DNA from 3 places in the Mesorhizobium sp. M0954 genome. Region 2 is predicted to be linked to each of the others. Evidence: predicted binding sites of a transcription regulator. Region 2 holds the regulator's gene; each other region holds the start of a gene.
What was found. The regulator LexA, encoded in region 2, represses DNA repair genes until DNA is damaged. The targets are predictions, from matches to a motif close to TGTTCNNNNTGTGTTCNG.
Positions count from the first base shown of each region.

Region 1: a site for LexA is predicted at 3,125-3,142, ahead of NKH93_RS24730 (ImuA family protein). Genes of this name have one in related genera too.
Region 3: a site for LexA is predicted at 3,260-3,277, ahead of recA (recombinase RecA). Genes of this name have one in related genera too.

Region 1 is NZ_JAMYNR010000021.1:86,945-91,804, forward strand. Features, by position in the region: gene NKH93_RS24720 (error-prone DNA polymerase) at 1-611, opposite strand, end outside; gene NKH93_RS24725 (DUF6504 family protein) at 608-2,086, opposite strand; gene NKH93_RS24730 (ImuA family protein) at 2,019-3,101, opposite strand; gene NKH93_RS24735 (metallopeptidase family protein) at 3,285-3,707, shown strand; gene NKH93_RS24740 (DUF1737 domain-containing protein) at 3,995-4,201, opposite strand; gene NKH93_RS24745 (HpcH/HpaI aldolase/citrate lyase family protein) at 4,230-4,860, opposite strand, start outside.
Region 2 is NZ_JAMYNR010000012.1:185,668-190,527, reverse strand. Features, by position in the region: gene NKH93_RS18635 (hormone-sensitive lipase) at 1-720, opposite strand, end outside; gene kynU (kynureninase) at 816-2,063, opposite strand; gene lexA (transcriptional repressor LexA) at 2,511-3,245, shown strand; gene NKH93_RS18620 (ComEC/Rec2 family competence protein) at 3,239-4,860, opposite strand, start outside.
Region 3 is NZ_JAMYNR010000007.1:141,398-146,257, reverse strand. Features, by position in the region: gene alaS (alanine--tRNA ligase) at 1-1,778, opposite strand, end outside; gene recA (recombinase RecA) at 2,038-3,135, opposite strand; gene NKH93_RS11935 (PfkB family carbohydrate kinase) at 3,412-4,335, shown strand; gene NKH93_RS11930 (TfoX/Sxy family protein) at 4,370-4,693, opposite strand; gene NKH93_RS11925 (GFA family protein) at 4,784-4,860, shown strand, end outside.

The DNA.
Region 1 (4,860 bases), on a different contig from region 2:
TGCAGCGGGCGCCGTTCCGACGTATGGTAGAGAACATCGTTGGTCGCCATCAACGGGATGCCGGCCAGATCCGCCATCGCCGCCGCCTGCTCGATACGGAAGCGGTCGTTGCCGCGGTAATCCGGCGAAACCGCAAGCCGCAGGTTTTCACCGAAACGATCCCTGAGCCGGCTAAGGAGTGCGAGGCTGGTTTCCGCGTCCGCCGACACATCTGGCAGTATGGCGAGCGACAGGAGATCGCCCCATTCGAGAAGATCGCTCTGTTTGAGGAGCGTCGCCCCTTTTTCGTTCTCGTCACGCAGATTGGCCTGCGTCAGCATGCGGCAGAGATGACCCCAACCCTTGCGATCCTGCGGGTAGGCGAGGATGTCCGGCGTGCCGTCGCAAAAAACCAGGCGGCAGCCGGGATGATAGGAAACACCCTCCACCTTGGCCTGCTGCCAGGCGCGCACCACGCCCGCCACCGTGTTGCGGTCGGCGAGACCGATCCCCGAAAACCCCAGGAATTTTGCCGCGACCACCAGCTCCTCCGGTTTCGAGGCACCGCGCAGAAACGAGAAGTTCGACTGGATGCCGAATTCGGCATAGGGGTTGGCCGTCAGCGCATTCATGCGAAGATCCCATGCATGAACCAGCGCGGCGAGGGCTGCGAGGCGCCGTAAAGCCCCTGGCGATAGAGCCAGTAACGGCGGCCGTCGGCATCCTCGATGCGGAAATAATCCCGGGTCGGGGCATCTTCTCGTCCCGCCGCCCCTCGCCACCATTCCGGCGCGATGCGCTCCGGCCCTTCGGCGCGCGCGACCCGATAGAGCGCGCGCCGCCAGCGGAAGTTCAAAGGCGGGCCTTCCGGCATTTCGGTGGCCGGCACCTCGATCGGCTCGGGCGAACGGAAAAGCCGGATCGGCCGTTCCGGCTGGAAGACGGTCGTGGGAGCGTCCTTCGCCTTGTCCGGCTGCTTCGGCGGCGAGCTTCTCTGCGGCACCTCCGTGAAGGGAAGGGTGGCGACGGCGCGCTCCGGCAAATGGCTCTCGACGGCGACCGGCTTCAAGACCGCGCCTTCGCCGAGCCGGGCGCGAATGCGGTCGGCAAAAAGCGCGATATCGGCACCGTCGTCGCTCGTCTCGCCGGCAAGGTCGGCCTGCTGCATGTCGAAGGCGGCGGCGGTCAGCACCGAAAGGCGCACGAGATCGAAGCCATAGCCGGCGTCGATATCCTGTTCGAGCGCGGCAAGCCTTTCGTGGAACAATTTCTGGATCAGCCGCGGCTCGCGCAGAGGCCGCGAGGTGCCGACGGCGATGCGGCTGACGCCGCCATCGACGCGGAAAAGCAGCAGCGCCAGCCGCCTTGCGCCCTCGCCGCGACGCTCGAGGTCGCTCTTCAAGGTGGTCGCCAGCATGCCGGTCAGCCGCTCGATGTCCTCGGTCAGCATGATCGGCTCGGCAAGGTGACGCTCGACCGAAAGCGGTGCCACCGGCAGGCGCGGCGACACGGCCTCCTCGAGGCGGCCAAGCGCATGGTCGAGGCGCAAGAGCAGCGATGCGCCGAAGCGGCGGGCCAGCGGCGCGCGCGGTGCCGCCATGACGGCGCCCGCCGTGCGCAGGCCGACGCTTTCGAGGCTGGCGCGTACCTCCGGGTCGATGCGCAGCGCCGCCAGCGGCAAGGGCGCGAGAAGCGCTTCCTCCCCACCATCGGGCACGATGCGGTCGCCAGCAAACCGCGCCGCCGCCCAGGCAGCACCAGGCGTGGCGGCAAGCCCGGCGCGGACATCGAAGCCCTGATGGAAAAAACGCGACAGGATATCATCCAGCATCGAGCGTTCGCCGCCGAAAAGATGGGTGCAGCCGGTGACGTCGAGATAGAGGCCGTCGGTCCCGTCAAGCGCCACCAGCGGGGTGTAGCGGTCGCACCAGTCGGCGAGGCCTTCGAGCAGGCGCCGGTCGGCCTCCGGATCGGCCTCCACGATGTCGATCGAGGGATGCATGGCGCGTGCGTCGGCTATGCCCATGCCGCGCTTCAGATTAAGCGCCTCGGCCCGTTCGTCGAGGGCGGCGATGCGCTGGGTGTTCCCTTGGCGATGGCTGATCACCAGCGGCAGGTGATCCGACGGCCGGGAACGCCAGGACCGCCCCAGACGCTGCCGCAGGATCCTCTCGGCGGCGAGATGCGGAAACCACAAGGATAGGATTCTTTGGCCGTTCTGGGGCCCATTCCTGAGACCTTCCTTGCTCGCCCCGTCTTTCTTCGAATATGCGTTCATCGGGGTTCCACTCCAGTGTGAATTTTCCGGGCAAAGCCGTGCGGCTCTTGCCGATGGCGACGGTGAAGGCGGGCCGGCCGATCGAGCCGGCGAGCGGCCCGGCAAGCGTCTTACGCGTTGCCGCCGGTGCCGCCGACAGGATGAGGCGGACGGGCGCTGCCGTCGGTTCGGGCTCGCCGGCCTGGCGCAGCAGGAACAGCGGCCGGCCCGCACTCTGCGCGCGGGCGTGCAGCCGCCGCGTCGCGGTGAGGTCAAGCCGCTGCGGGCTGCCGCGGATTTCGAGGATGACGGCGGCCAGCGCCGTCATCCGGGCAGCCTCCTCGGCGATCCACAGCGCATCGAGCAGCCTTGGCGCCTCGGAAAACAGCAATTGCTCCGGCTCGATGCCGAAGAAGGCGTGAAGCCCCCTGGCATAGGGAAAGCCGGCCTCGCGGAAAACCTCGGATGTGCCGATCCACAGCACCGGCAATTGCGGCCCCTGGCTGAGGATCAGGCTGACGAGCGACAAGGCAAAACCGGCAACGGCCCCGGCATCGCGGGTCGCGGCGCCATGAAACTCGCTCACCGCCGCCTTCGGCAGGCCGCCGCTCAGCGCGGCATCGAGGCGCTCGGCGCCGGTGCGCAAAAACGCATCGGGCGGCGCCACGGCAAGGCCGCGCCGGACAATGGTCAGATTCCGAGCGGGTGTCGGATGCCGAGAGGGTGTCAGACTCTGACGAGGGACATCCGCGTCAAACGACGAACTGGCCGGCGCCTCCAGGCGCTCGGGCAAGGTCCCTTCGATCTTCGCGATCTGGCGGCGCAGGGCAAAAACAGTCTCCCGCGCCACGGCGCTTGTCGCCATGACGGTCAGCTTCCACTCACACTTGTTCCTGTTATGTTCTCTAGGATTCCAGAGGTCGCCCGAAGAGTCAAGCGGAGTCATGGGGAATTTATTCCTGTAGTGGGGGCATGGCACGGGCACTCCAGCCCGACCATTTGCCGAGTCCGGCCTGAAAGCCTATATGCCGGGATCAAAGGACAAAGCATGGCTCGCATCTACCAAACACGCATCTGGCACGACCAGCTTTCGCCAACGATGGAGGAAATCGAGCTCCTGGCGCTGGAGGCCTATGCCCATCTGCCGGAGGACTTTCGCAAGTTGACCGGCGAGATCGTCATTCAGATCGCCGAATTCCCGACCGACGAGATCATGGACGACCTTTCGCTGGAAACGCCCTTCGACCTGCTCGGCCTGTTCGAGGGGCGCGGCATCGCCGAGCGCTGGAATCCGCAGACCGGCGAGGGGCCGAACCGCATCACCCTCTATCGTCGCGCCATCCTCGACTACTGGGCCGAGAACGAGGAAACGCTGGGCGACATCGTCACCCACGTGCTGATCCACGAGATCGGCCACCATTTCGGCCTGTCGGACGACGACATGGAGAAGATCGAGGAAGCAGCAGAGTGAGCGACCCCGCTCCTCGTCATCCTGGGGCGGAGCAAGGAGCGAAGCGACGCGGCGCAGACCCCAGGATCCATGCCGTGATAGTGATGCAGTGCGCCGGCGGCGCAGAACCGACCGCTCATCATCCCGTTCTGGGTAACGGGGCTATCCCGATCGGTTAGCTCACACTAATCCTGATCCGCCGTGCCCTTCGGCAGAGGTAACGGCATGGGTCCTAGGGTACTCCGCGACGTCGCTTCGCGACTGCTACGCCCTAGGATGACGAAGGACGAGCGCTTCAGCGAACCTCCCTACCAGTCGCTGAGCTTGGTGTCGGGGCCGTATTCCTGGCCCTCGATGTCCTTCACCACGGCCTGGCCGCAGCGCATGGTCTTGGCTTCCTGGTCATAGGCATAGGTCGGCGAGCCGAACAGGTGCCAGCCCTTGTTCAACGCCGCCGTCACCTTGTGGCAGAAGCTGGAATCGTCCGGACCGGACAGAAAACGGTAGAGTTTCATTCTTCAATCCTGTCGTCAGTTGCGTTAGTCATGCGCGAACAGCGGCGGCCTTCGCCAGCAGTTTTTCGGCCTGCGCCAGATGCAGCCGCTCGACCATCTTGCCGTTCAGCGCAACTACCGCCCTACCGGTATTTTGGGCGAGCGCGAAGGCATCCTTGACCGCGCGCGCTTCGGCTATTGCTTCGGGCGACGGTGCAAAGGCGCGGTTCGCGGCTTCGATCTGAGCCGGATGGATTAGCGACTTGCCGTCAAAACCCATGGCGGCCGCTTCCGTGCACTCGCGCGCAAACCCGTCCATATCGCGAAAATCATTGAAGACGCCATCGAGCAGGTCGAGGCCGCCGGCACGCGCCACGAGCACCATCTGCATCAGCCATGGAACGAGATAACGCCGGTCGGGCGTGGCGAGAATGCCGGTGTCCTTGACCAGGTCGTTCGTTCCGGCAACGAAACAAACCAGGCGAGAGCCCGGATCGCGGCCGAGCTCGGCAATCGGCCCGATGTTGAGCAGCGCCTTGGGCGTCTCGATCATCGCCCATAGCTTGACTTCGTCGGCGATAAAATTGTCGTCGAGCACGTCGCCGGCCTCGAGAATGTCGCGCGGCGTGTCGACCTTGGGCAGCAGGATGGCGTCGGGCGAGCATTTTGCCGCGGCCAGC
Region 2 (4,860 bases):
GCCGATCCAGATGTTGGCCAGCAACGCGCTCTGACGCAGGAATTCGGCGCGCTCGCCGCCGCCGGCCCAGCAGGTCAGGCGGGCCTTGTCCATCGGGCGCAGCAGCACCGGACTTTCGGCCTGCGCCTCGGCCTCATCGATCGCCAGCGTCTCGTTCATGCCGGTGCGCATGATCGGGCGCAAATCGTGCACCCCCGAGATCGACACCACATGACGAACGCGCCGGACCACTTCGGTCGCCAGCGGCGTCGTCGCCGTAACCATCCGGCTAACAAGATGGCCGCCGGCCGAGTGCCCGGTCAGCATCAGGGGCCCTGCAACGATCGCCGCCGCCTTGCCGATCGCCGCGCCGACCTCCTTGACGATGCCGCCAATGCGTATCTGCGGACAGAGCGTGTAGGACGGCATCGCCACCGCATAGCCGCGATCAACAGGGCCAGCGGCAAGATGCGACCAGAAATTCTTGTCGAATTCCATCCAGTAGCCGCCATGGACGAACACCACGAGTCCCTTGGGCTTGATGGGAGGCAGGAAAAGATCGAGCCGGTTGCGTGGGTTGTCGCCATAGGCCATGTCCAGCCGCGCCCTGCCCTCGGTCGAAAGCACGTCGCGGAAAATCCGCGCGGGCTCGATCCAGGCCGCCGGCCAGCGATCGCTGCCGGCTATGTTGGCGCCGTTGGCATAGGCGTTGTCCCAATCTGCAATGTGACGTTCGAACACCCTGCGCCCTCCCTGGCATATGGCCTTGCAGCGTAGCCGTAAGCATCGCGCGGCGCGTCGTCGCCAGCCTCACGATTCCAGCTCTCGCATCAATCTCAAGTGACAGCTGCTTTGATGGCGAAGCGCGCATCCTTCCACGCACTGGTGTGCAGGATGTCCTCAAGCACTTTGACGGCCTGCCAGACATCGGCATAGCCAACATAGAGCGGGGTGAAGCCGAAGCGCATGGTCGATGGCGCGCCAAAATCGCCGATCACGCCACGTTCGATCAGCGCGCGCATGACCTGGTAGCCATGCTCATGCATGAATGAAATCTGGCTGCCGCGTTTTTCCCCATCGCGCGTGCTTTCGAGCGTGAGCCCGTAAGTGCCGCACTTTGCCTCGACAAGCTCGATGAACAGATCCGCCAGCGCGATGCTCTTCTTGCGCACCGCCGTCATGTCGACATCGTTCCAGATGTCGAGCGCGCCCTTCAGCGTGCGCATCGACAGGACCGGCTGCGTGCCGCACAGAAACCGGCGGATGCCGGTGCCGGCCGCATAGCCTGGCTCGAAGGCGAAGGGCCGTGCATGGCCCCACCAGCCGGTGAGCGGCTGCTGGATGTCGGAAAGATGCCGCTCAGCCGCATAGATGAAGGCAGGCGCGCCGGGGCCGCCATTCAGATATTTGTAGGTGCAGCCAACGGCAAAATCGGCGTTTGCCTTGTCGAGCTCGACTGGCATCGCGCCGGCGGTGTGGCAGAGATCCCAGACGATCATCGCCCCGGCTTCCTGAGCCCTGCGCGTCAGCGCCGGCATGTCGCGCAGTTCGCCCGACTTATAGTTGACGTGGTTGACCAGCACCACGGCGGTGCGTTCGTCGATCAGATCTTCGATGGTCGGCGCGTCGACCCCCGAGAGGCGCAGCAGCGTATCTTTTCGCGTCGAAACCACACCCTCGGCCATGTAGAGGTCCGTCGGAAAACTATCGCCCTCGGCGACGATGACCTGCCGCTCCGGTCGCATGGCCATGGCGGCGTGCAGCAGCTTGTAGATGTTGACCGATGTCGTGTCGCAGACCACTGTCTGGCCGGCCGCGGCACCGATCAGGCGCCCGAGCTGGTCGCCAAGTTCAAGCGGCATGTTGAACCAGCCGGCCGTGTTCCATGCGCGGATGAGATCATGCGACCATTCTTCGGTCGCGGCCTTGTGCAGTTCATCGAAAGCGGTACGTGAAGCAGCTCCTAGCGAATTGCCGTCGAGATAGATCACTCCTTGCGGCAACACAAAGCGGTCGCGCATCGCGCGCAGCGGATCCGCGGCATCCATCGCCTTTATGGCCACGAGATCGGGAATTCCTGTCATGATTTGTCTGCTCCCCCAAGATCCAACGCAACGCCGGACACGCATCGACTGTTCTTCCATTACCTGGTTGCGCGCAGCAAGGCTCCACCGGCGAGAAGCAGCCTGACCAGGCGGTGGAAACTGGGACTTAACCCGAGGTTGGCGTTTTGAGTTCGTTTCGTTCACGGTGCATCGACCAAACCGCACAGTCGATAAGGGTTCAATTCCGTGCCTTTTACCGACCGACGGCCGATGCCAGCGCCGCCTTCTAGGAGGCCAGAAGGGCGCAAACGAAAGCAGAATCAAGGCGATGAGGCTCGCGGCGGTGAAAATGCGGTACGCCGGTAGGGGACGTCGTTTGTTTCCCGAGCCTTAACGCATTCATTAAACTTTAAACAGTTGCGGAACACAACTGGAACAGATAGTGTTTGTTCTGGGTTTGTTTTTCTGATTCTGTTGGGGGTCGCTATGCTGACACGCAAACAACACGAACTGCTTATGTTCATCCACGAAAGGTTGAAGGAAAGCGGTATCCCGCCTTCATTCGACGAGATGAAGGAAGCGCTCGACCTGGCTTCCAAATCCGGAATCCACCGGCTGATTACGGCGCTGGAGGAGCGCGGCTTCATTCGCCGTTTGCCCAACCGGGCCCGTGCGCTGGAGGTGCTACGCCTGCCTGACTCGATCGCCCCCGGCCTCAATGCGGCACGCAAGTTCTCGCCGAGTGTCATCCAGGGCAGTCTTGGGCAAGGCGCCCCTCGGCAAGGCAAGCCGACATCGTCGCGCGTGCCCGCAGCCGGAAATGACGACGATGTCGTCGCCGCCGTTTCGATCCCGGTGATGGGCCGCATCGCTGCCGGTGTGCCGATCGACGCCATCCAGCACCAGACGCATTCGATTTCGGTGCCGCCGGATATGATCATGGGCGGCGAGCATTATGCGCTTGAGGTCAAAGGCGATTCGATGATCGAGGCCGGCATTTTCGACGGCGACACGGTGATCATCCGCAATGCCGATACGGCGAGCCCCGGTGAGATCGTGGTGGCACTGGTCGACGAGGAGGAAGCGACGCTGAAGCGGTTCCGCCGCAAGGGCGCCTCGATCGCCCTGGAAGCCGCCAATCCGGCCTACGAGACGCGCATCTTCGGACCAGACAGGGTCAAGGTGCAGGGCAAGCTCGTCGGACTGATCCGCCGCTACTGAGCTCCGCCCTTGGCGCCGGCTTTGGGGTTGTCGGCCCGGCGGTATGGCGGCAGGCCCCGTGCCGCGCGTGAAAATTTCCGCTGCACGTGCCAGGGCCGGTATGATTTTTCGACGGCGAAGCGGATCTCGGCGCGTGTTGCCGCTTGTGGATCGAAATAGACGGCGGCACTTCCCGCGCGCGCCAGTTGCCGTTTGGTGACGACGAGGACCAGCCGGTCGTAGTAGCAGGGGTTATGGGCGGTGGCGTCGTCGATGACGATCAAGCTGGCAAAGGCGCAGGCTGGCCGCGCAGTATCGCGGTCCTTGGCTTGCGCGATGATCGCGCCGGATGGATGCCTGGCAAGGCAGAGGCCGTCCGTGCAAATGAACGGCATGCCCGGCGGTAGGTCGGCCGGATCGGCAATGTCGAATTGCGGGTCGTTCTTTCCAGGTGTTTCCGGCGCGACGATAGCCTCTGATGTGAGCGCGCGTTTCCAGTTGTCGATGGTGAACTCATTCGGGCGTGCCCGGTTGACCGCGAGTTCACCGCTGCCGATCGGCAGCGCGACCAGCCGTGCGTCCTCCGAGACCAATACGTCGGGTATGCGTGTCTGCGTTGTCGTCAGCAAGCCGGCGAGCGCAAAAGGAAGTGCCGCCAGCCGCAACCACGTCGTCGCCATGCTGGCAATGACGAGGGCGATCGTCACCAGAAGGACGGATCTCAGCGAAATCAGCCCGACCGCATCGATCGGCGAGCGCTCCGAGATCCACCCGGACAGGGCGATCATCGCCGTCAGCCCCTTGCCCATGACATAGAGAAAAGGGCCATCCGCACCGAACGGCATCGCCAGCGCGCTGAGAACGGCGAAGGGCATGACGACCAGTGACACGATGGGCATGATGGCCAGATTGGCGAACAGGCTGAGCGGCGCCACGCGCTGGAAATGCCATATGGCGAAAAGCGCCGTGGCGCTCCCTGCAATGATCGAGGTCATCGCCAGACCGCACATGCCCAGCAGGACCTTTCGAGTGGCAAAGCGTAGCGGCGACTGCCGCGGCGGCGGCGTGGTGGCCCTGCCGGCGCGGTAATCGGACCAGCCTGCATAGGCGCCGACAAGGGCCGCCGTCGCGGCGAAGGACATCTGGAAACTCGGACCGACCACCTCGTGCGGCGACACCAGGATGACCGCGATGGCCGAGATCGCCAGGTTGCGCATGGTGAGCGCGGCCCGGTCGAACAGCACGGCGATAAGCATCACCGCCAGCATGATGAAGCTGCGTTCGGCCGCCACGACAATGCCGGAAAAGACGAGGTAGGCCGCAATCGAAAAAAGCGCGGCGGCCGCGGCATATTTCTTGACCGGCCGTCGCGATGAGAAATCGGGAAACAGCGCGAAGGCACCCCGCAGCAGCGCCATGATGGTGCCGGCGACCAACGCCATATGCAGCCCCGAGATGGAGATGATGTGGTAGATGCCGGTGCGCCGCATCGCTTCGTTGATCTCCTCGGGAATGCCGGCGCGCACGCCGACGATCAGCGCAGTAGCAATCTCGCCCTCGGCACCGCCGATGCGGCTGCGGATATGGTCGGCGATGGATTCACGCGCGTCTTCGATCGCGGAAGAAAGCTGCGCGG
Region 3 (4,860 bases), on a different contig from region 2:
CGCTCGGGCGCAACCAGCGAGCCCTTCTGCGCGACATGGGTACCCAGCACCTCGCGCAGCGCCTCATGGATCAGATGCGTGGCGGAATGGTTCGCGCGCAGCCTGGAGCGGCGCGCGTGGTCCACCTTCAGCTCGACGGTCGCGCCCGTCTTGACCGTGCCGTTAGCCACCCTGCCGAGATGGACGAAAAGCCCATCGGCCTTCTTCTGGGTATCGGATATCTCGATCGAGAACCCGTCGCCCGAAATGACGCCGGTATCGCCCATCTGGCCACCGGATTCGCCATAGAACGGCGTCTGGTTGACAACCACGGCAACGGCGTCGCCCTTGCCGGCGCTGTCGACGGTCTTGCCGTCCTTGACCAGCGCTTGGATGAGGCCTTCCGCCTGCTCGGTCTCATACCCCAGGAATTCGGTGGCGCCGGTCTCCTCACGCACCGCGAACCATATCGTCTCGGTTGCGGCCTCACCGGAACCAGCCCAGCTTTTGCGCGCCTCCGCCTTCTGCCGCTCCATCGCCTCGGTGAAGCCGGCAAGGTTGACCGAGATGTTGCGCTGGCGCAGCGCGTCCTGCGTCAGATCGAGCGGAAAGCCATAGGTGTCGTAGAGCTTGAACGCTGTCTCGCCATCCAGCATGTCGCCGGAGGCCAGCTTTTCCGTCGCCTCGGAAAGCAAGCCCAAGCCGCGCACCAGCGTCTTGCGGAAACGAGTTTCCTCAAGCTTCAGCGTTTCGGTGATCATCTGTTCGCCGCGCACCAGTTCCGGGTAGGCTTGGCCCATCTCGCGGACCAGTGCCGGCACCAGGCGCCACATCAGCGGATCGCGGGCGCCGAGCAACTGCGCGTGGCGCATGGCGCGGCGCATGATGCGACGAAGCACGTAGCCGCGTCCTTCGTTGGACGGCAGCACGCCGTCGGCGACCAGGAAGCAGGACGAACGCAAATGGTCGGCGATGACGCGGAACGATGCGACGGTGCCCGCATCCGGACCTTTGCCAAGCGCCGACGACGCAGCGTCGATCAGGTGGCGGAACAGGTCGGTTTCGAAGACGCTTTCAACGCCTTGCAGGATGGATGCCATGCGCTCGAGGCCCATGCCTGTGTCGATCGACGGACGCGGCAGGTCGACGCGCTCGTCCTTCGTCACCTGTTCGTACTGCATGAACACCAGGTTCCAGAATTCAAGGAAACGGTCGCCATCCTCCTCGGGGCTGCCAGGAGGGCCGCCCCAGATATGCTCGCCACGGTCGATGAATATCTCCGAACACGGCCCGCAAGGTCCAGTGTCGCCCATTGCCCAGAAATTGTCCGAAGTCGCGATGCGGATGATGCGATCGTCCGAAAGGCCGGCGATCTTCTTCCAGTACGAGGCCGCCTCGTCGTCGGTGTGGTAGACGGTGACCAGCAGCTTGTCCTTCTTCAGCCCGAACTCCCTGGTGATCAGGTTCCAGGCAAGCTCTATGGCCCGCTCCTTGAAATAGTCGCCGAAGGAGAAATTGCCGAGCATCTCGAAGAAGGTCAGGTGGCGCGCGGTGTAGCCGACATTGTCGAGGTCGTTGTGCTTGCCGCCGGCGCGAACACTCTTCTGGGCAGTCGTGGCGCGCGAATACGGCCGCTTCTCCAGACCGGTGAAAACGTTCTTGAACTGCACCATGCCGGCATTGGTGAACATCAGCGTCGGGTCGTTGCGCGGCACCAGCGGGCTTGACGCGACGACCTCGTGACCTTCCTTGCGAAAATAGTCGAGAAATGCCGACCGGATCTCGTTGACGCCACTCATGAATACTGCCTTTTCGAGAGAACCGCCGGCTGCCGGCGGAAAATAGACATGGCCTTTTAGCGGTCGCACCGCAGCCTGTCCAGAAACACCAAATGGTCTCAAATCCCGGCTTTCACCAGCGCCTTGAAATGCGTCTGCCTCGCCGTCAAACGCGAACCGCCGGCCATGGGCCGGCGGTTCGAAACGCATCGATTACGCAAACTCAAAATCAAAACATCAAATCGAAACCTGGCTGAGGCTCAGCGAGGCGTCGCTTGCCCTACATCACCCCAGCGTCGTCCTCGAAACCGTCGTCGCTGCTTTCGGAGCCGCCGTTCTCAAGGAATTTCTCAGCAATCAGCCCGGCATTCTGCCGTAGCGCCAGCTCGATCTCGCGCGCCGTGTCGGGATTGTCGCGCAGGAACAGTTTTGCGTTTTCGCGGCCCTGGCCAAGACGCTGCGAATTGTAGGAGAACCAGGCGCCCGACTTTTCGACCACGCCCGCCTTGACGCCGAGATCGACCAGCTCGCCGGTCTTCGAGACGCCCTCGCCATACATGATGTCGAACTCGACCACCTTGAAGGGCGGCGCCAGCTTGTTCTTGACGACCTTGACGCGGGTCTGGTTGCCGACGACCTCGTCGCGATCCTTGACCGAGCCGATGCGGCGGATGTCGAGGCGGACCGAGGCATAGAATTTCAACGCATTGCCGCCGGTCGTCGTCTCGGGCGAACCGAACATGACGCCGATCTTCATGCGGATCTGGTTGATGAAGATGACCATGGTGTTGGAGCGCGAGATCGAGGCGGTGAGCTTGCGCAGTGCCTGGCTCATCAGGCGGGCCTGCAGGCCGGGCAGCGAATCGCCCATCTCGCCTTCGATTTCCGCCCGCGGCGTCAACGCCGCCACCGAATCGACCACCAGCACGTCGATGGCGCCGGAGCGCACCAGCGTGTCGCAGATCTCCAGCGCCTGCTCGCCGGTATCGGGCTGCGAGATCAGCAGGTTTTCGAGATCGACGCCGAGCTTGCGGGCATAGACCGGGTCGAGCGCGTGCTCGGCATCGACGAAGGCGCAGATGCCGCCCTTCTTCTGGGCTTCGGCCACCGTGTGCAGCGCCAGCGTCGTCTTGCCCGAGCTTTCCGGCCCGTAGATCTCGACGATGCGGCCGCGTGGCAGGCCGCCGACGCCAAGCGCGATGTCCAGCCCAAGCGAGCCGGTCGGCACCGTTTCGATCTCGACGACCTGCTCGTTCGCGCCGAGCCGCATGATCGAGCCCTTGCCGAAGGCACGCTCGATTTGCGACAGCGCCGCATCCAGAGCCTTTGATTTATCCACCGCTTTGTCCTCTACAAGCCGCAAAGAATTCTGAGCCATGATACATCACCCCGTGGTCGTCAATGGAGGCCGGACAATCCCGCAATCCTTAAAAGAATGTACCTCATTTGTTCTCATTTGTCAATGAGCACCAAGGATTTGAAAAATAACGTATATCGCTATTTGTTCTATTTTTGTTTCGCAATTATCGCTTCCGATGTGTCTCGCCTCGCATGCGGCGCCGTTGCCGTCACCAACCGAATCGGACCCGCGATTGCGGGGTTCCGCCCGGCGACCTAGTCTCTCCGGGCAACAGCTAAAGGGCATTTTGACGGCATGATCAAATCCTCGACGATCCTGGCCGTGGGCGGCGCCTATATCGAGCGGCGCGGCCGGGTTGCCGGCGCCTTCGTGCCAGCAGCGTCTAATCCCGGCACGATGCGCGAGCATGTCGGCGGCGCCGTCTTTAACGCCTTGCGCTGTGCGGTGCGACGCGGCGCCTCGGCCTCGCTGCTTTCGGTACGCGGCGGCGATGCCCTGGGCGACACGGTCTTACGCGCCGTCACCGAGGCCGGCATTACCGACCTGTCGGCGGTGTTCCTCGACCGAGCAACGCCAAGCCATACGATGCTGATCGACAGCGACGGCGGGCTGATCGCCGGCCTTGCCGACATGGTGCTCTACGAGCTGGCGCTTCCCAAGCAGATCCGCCGCGCCAAGGTGCGGGAAGCGATCGGTTCGGCCGACGCGGTGCTGTGCGACGCCAACCTGCCGTCGACCGCGCTGGAGCGGCTGGCGGCACTCGCCGCCGGCAAGCCGGTGTTTGCGCTTGCGGTCTCGCCCAACAAAGCGGCGCGGCTGACGCCGGTGCTCGACCGTCTGGCGATGGCCTTCATGAACCGGCCCGAGGCCGGCGTGCTCGCCGGCGTCCAAATCGATCAAGGCATCGTCGACGGCCTGAGACGCGCCGGGCTGAAAAGCGGCGTGATCACCGCCGGCGACGAACCAGTGCTCGGTTTCGACGAATTGAGCGCGTTCTCGATCTCGCCACCGCCGCTGCAAAAGCGGACCGATGCTGCCGGCGCCGGCGACGCATTGGCAGGCGCCACGATCGCTGCCCTGCTGCGCGGCCTGACGCTGCGCGCAGCGCTGCGCGAAGGCGTTGCCGCCGCGATGCTCGCCGACGAGCGCGCCGCCTTCACCAGCGCCAGCTTTGCCGAAGCGCTGGCGCTCGTGCCTGACGCGCGGGAGCTGGCATGAAGTGCGGCCCGGAATTGCCGAAGCATGACGCAGCCTATTTGCCGGCGCGCCGTCCTGCCTCGTAGGCGCGGCGCGCCCAGATCGCCATCTCGTCGGGATCGTCGAGCGCGCTGTCGGGAACGCTCCAATAGGGCATCGACACGAGCTTGCCGTGGCGCGAGCCGGTATAGGTCCATTGCCGGCAGCCGGCCGCTTCGAATTCCGGGGCGCTTTCGGCGTCGGCCTTCAGCATCAATTCGCCACCGATGACGATGGCGACGATGACGCCGTCGAAATAGATGCCCTTGCCGCCGAACAGCTTGCGGATACTGACCGGGCCGAGGCCTTCGAAAAGCTCTTCTATGCGCTCGTTGTCCATGCGGCGATCATGTCACCCGGATTTCCCCTTGTCATCGCCGCAACCGGCGCCATCCTGACAAAGTGCAAATCACTTTCGTCGGAGTTTCTCATGCCGCTTCTGCTCAAAGGGTCCTGCCGGTGCAATGCCGTGCGTTTCGAGGTGGAAAGCCACACGCCGGTGCCGTT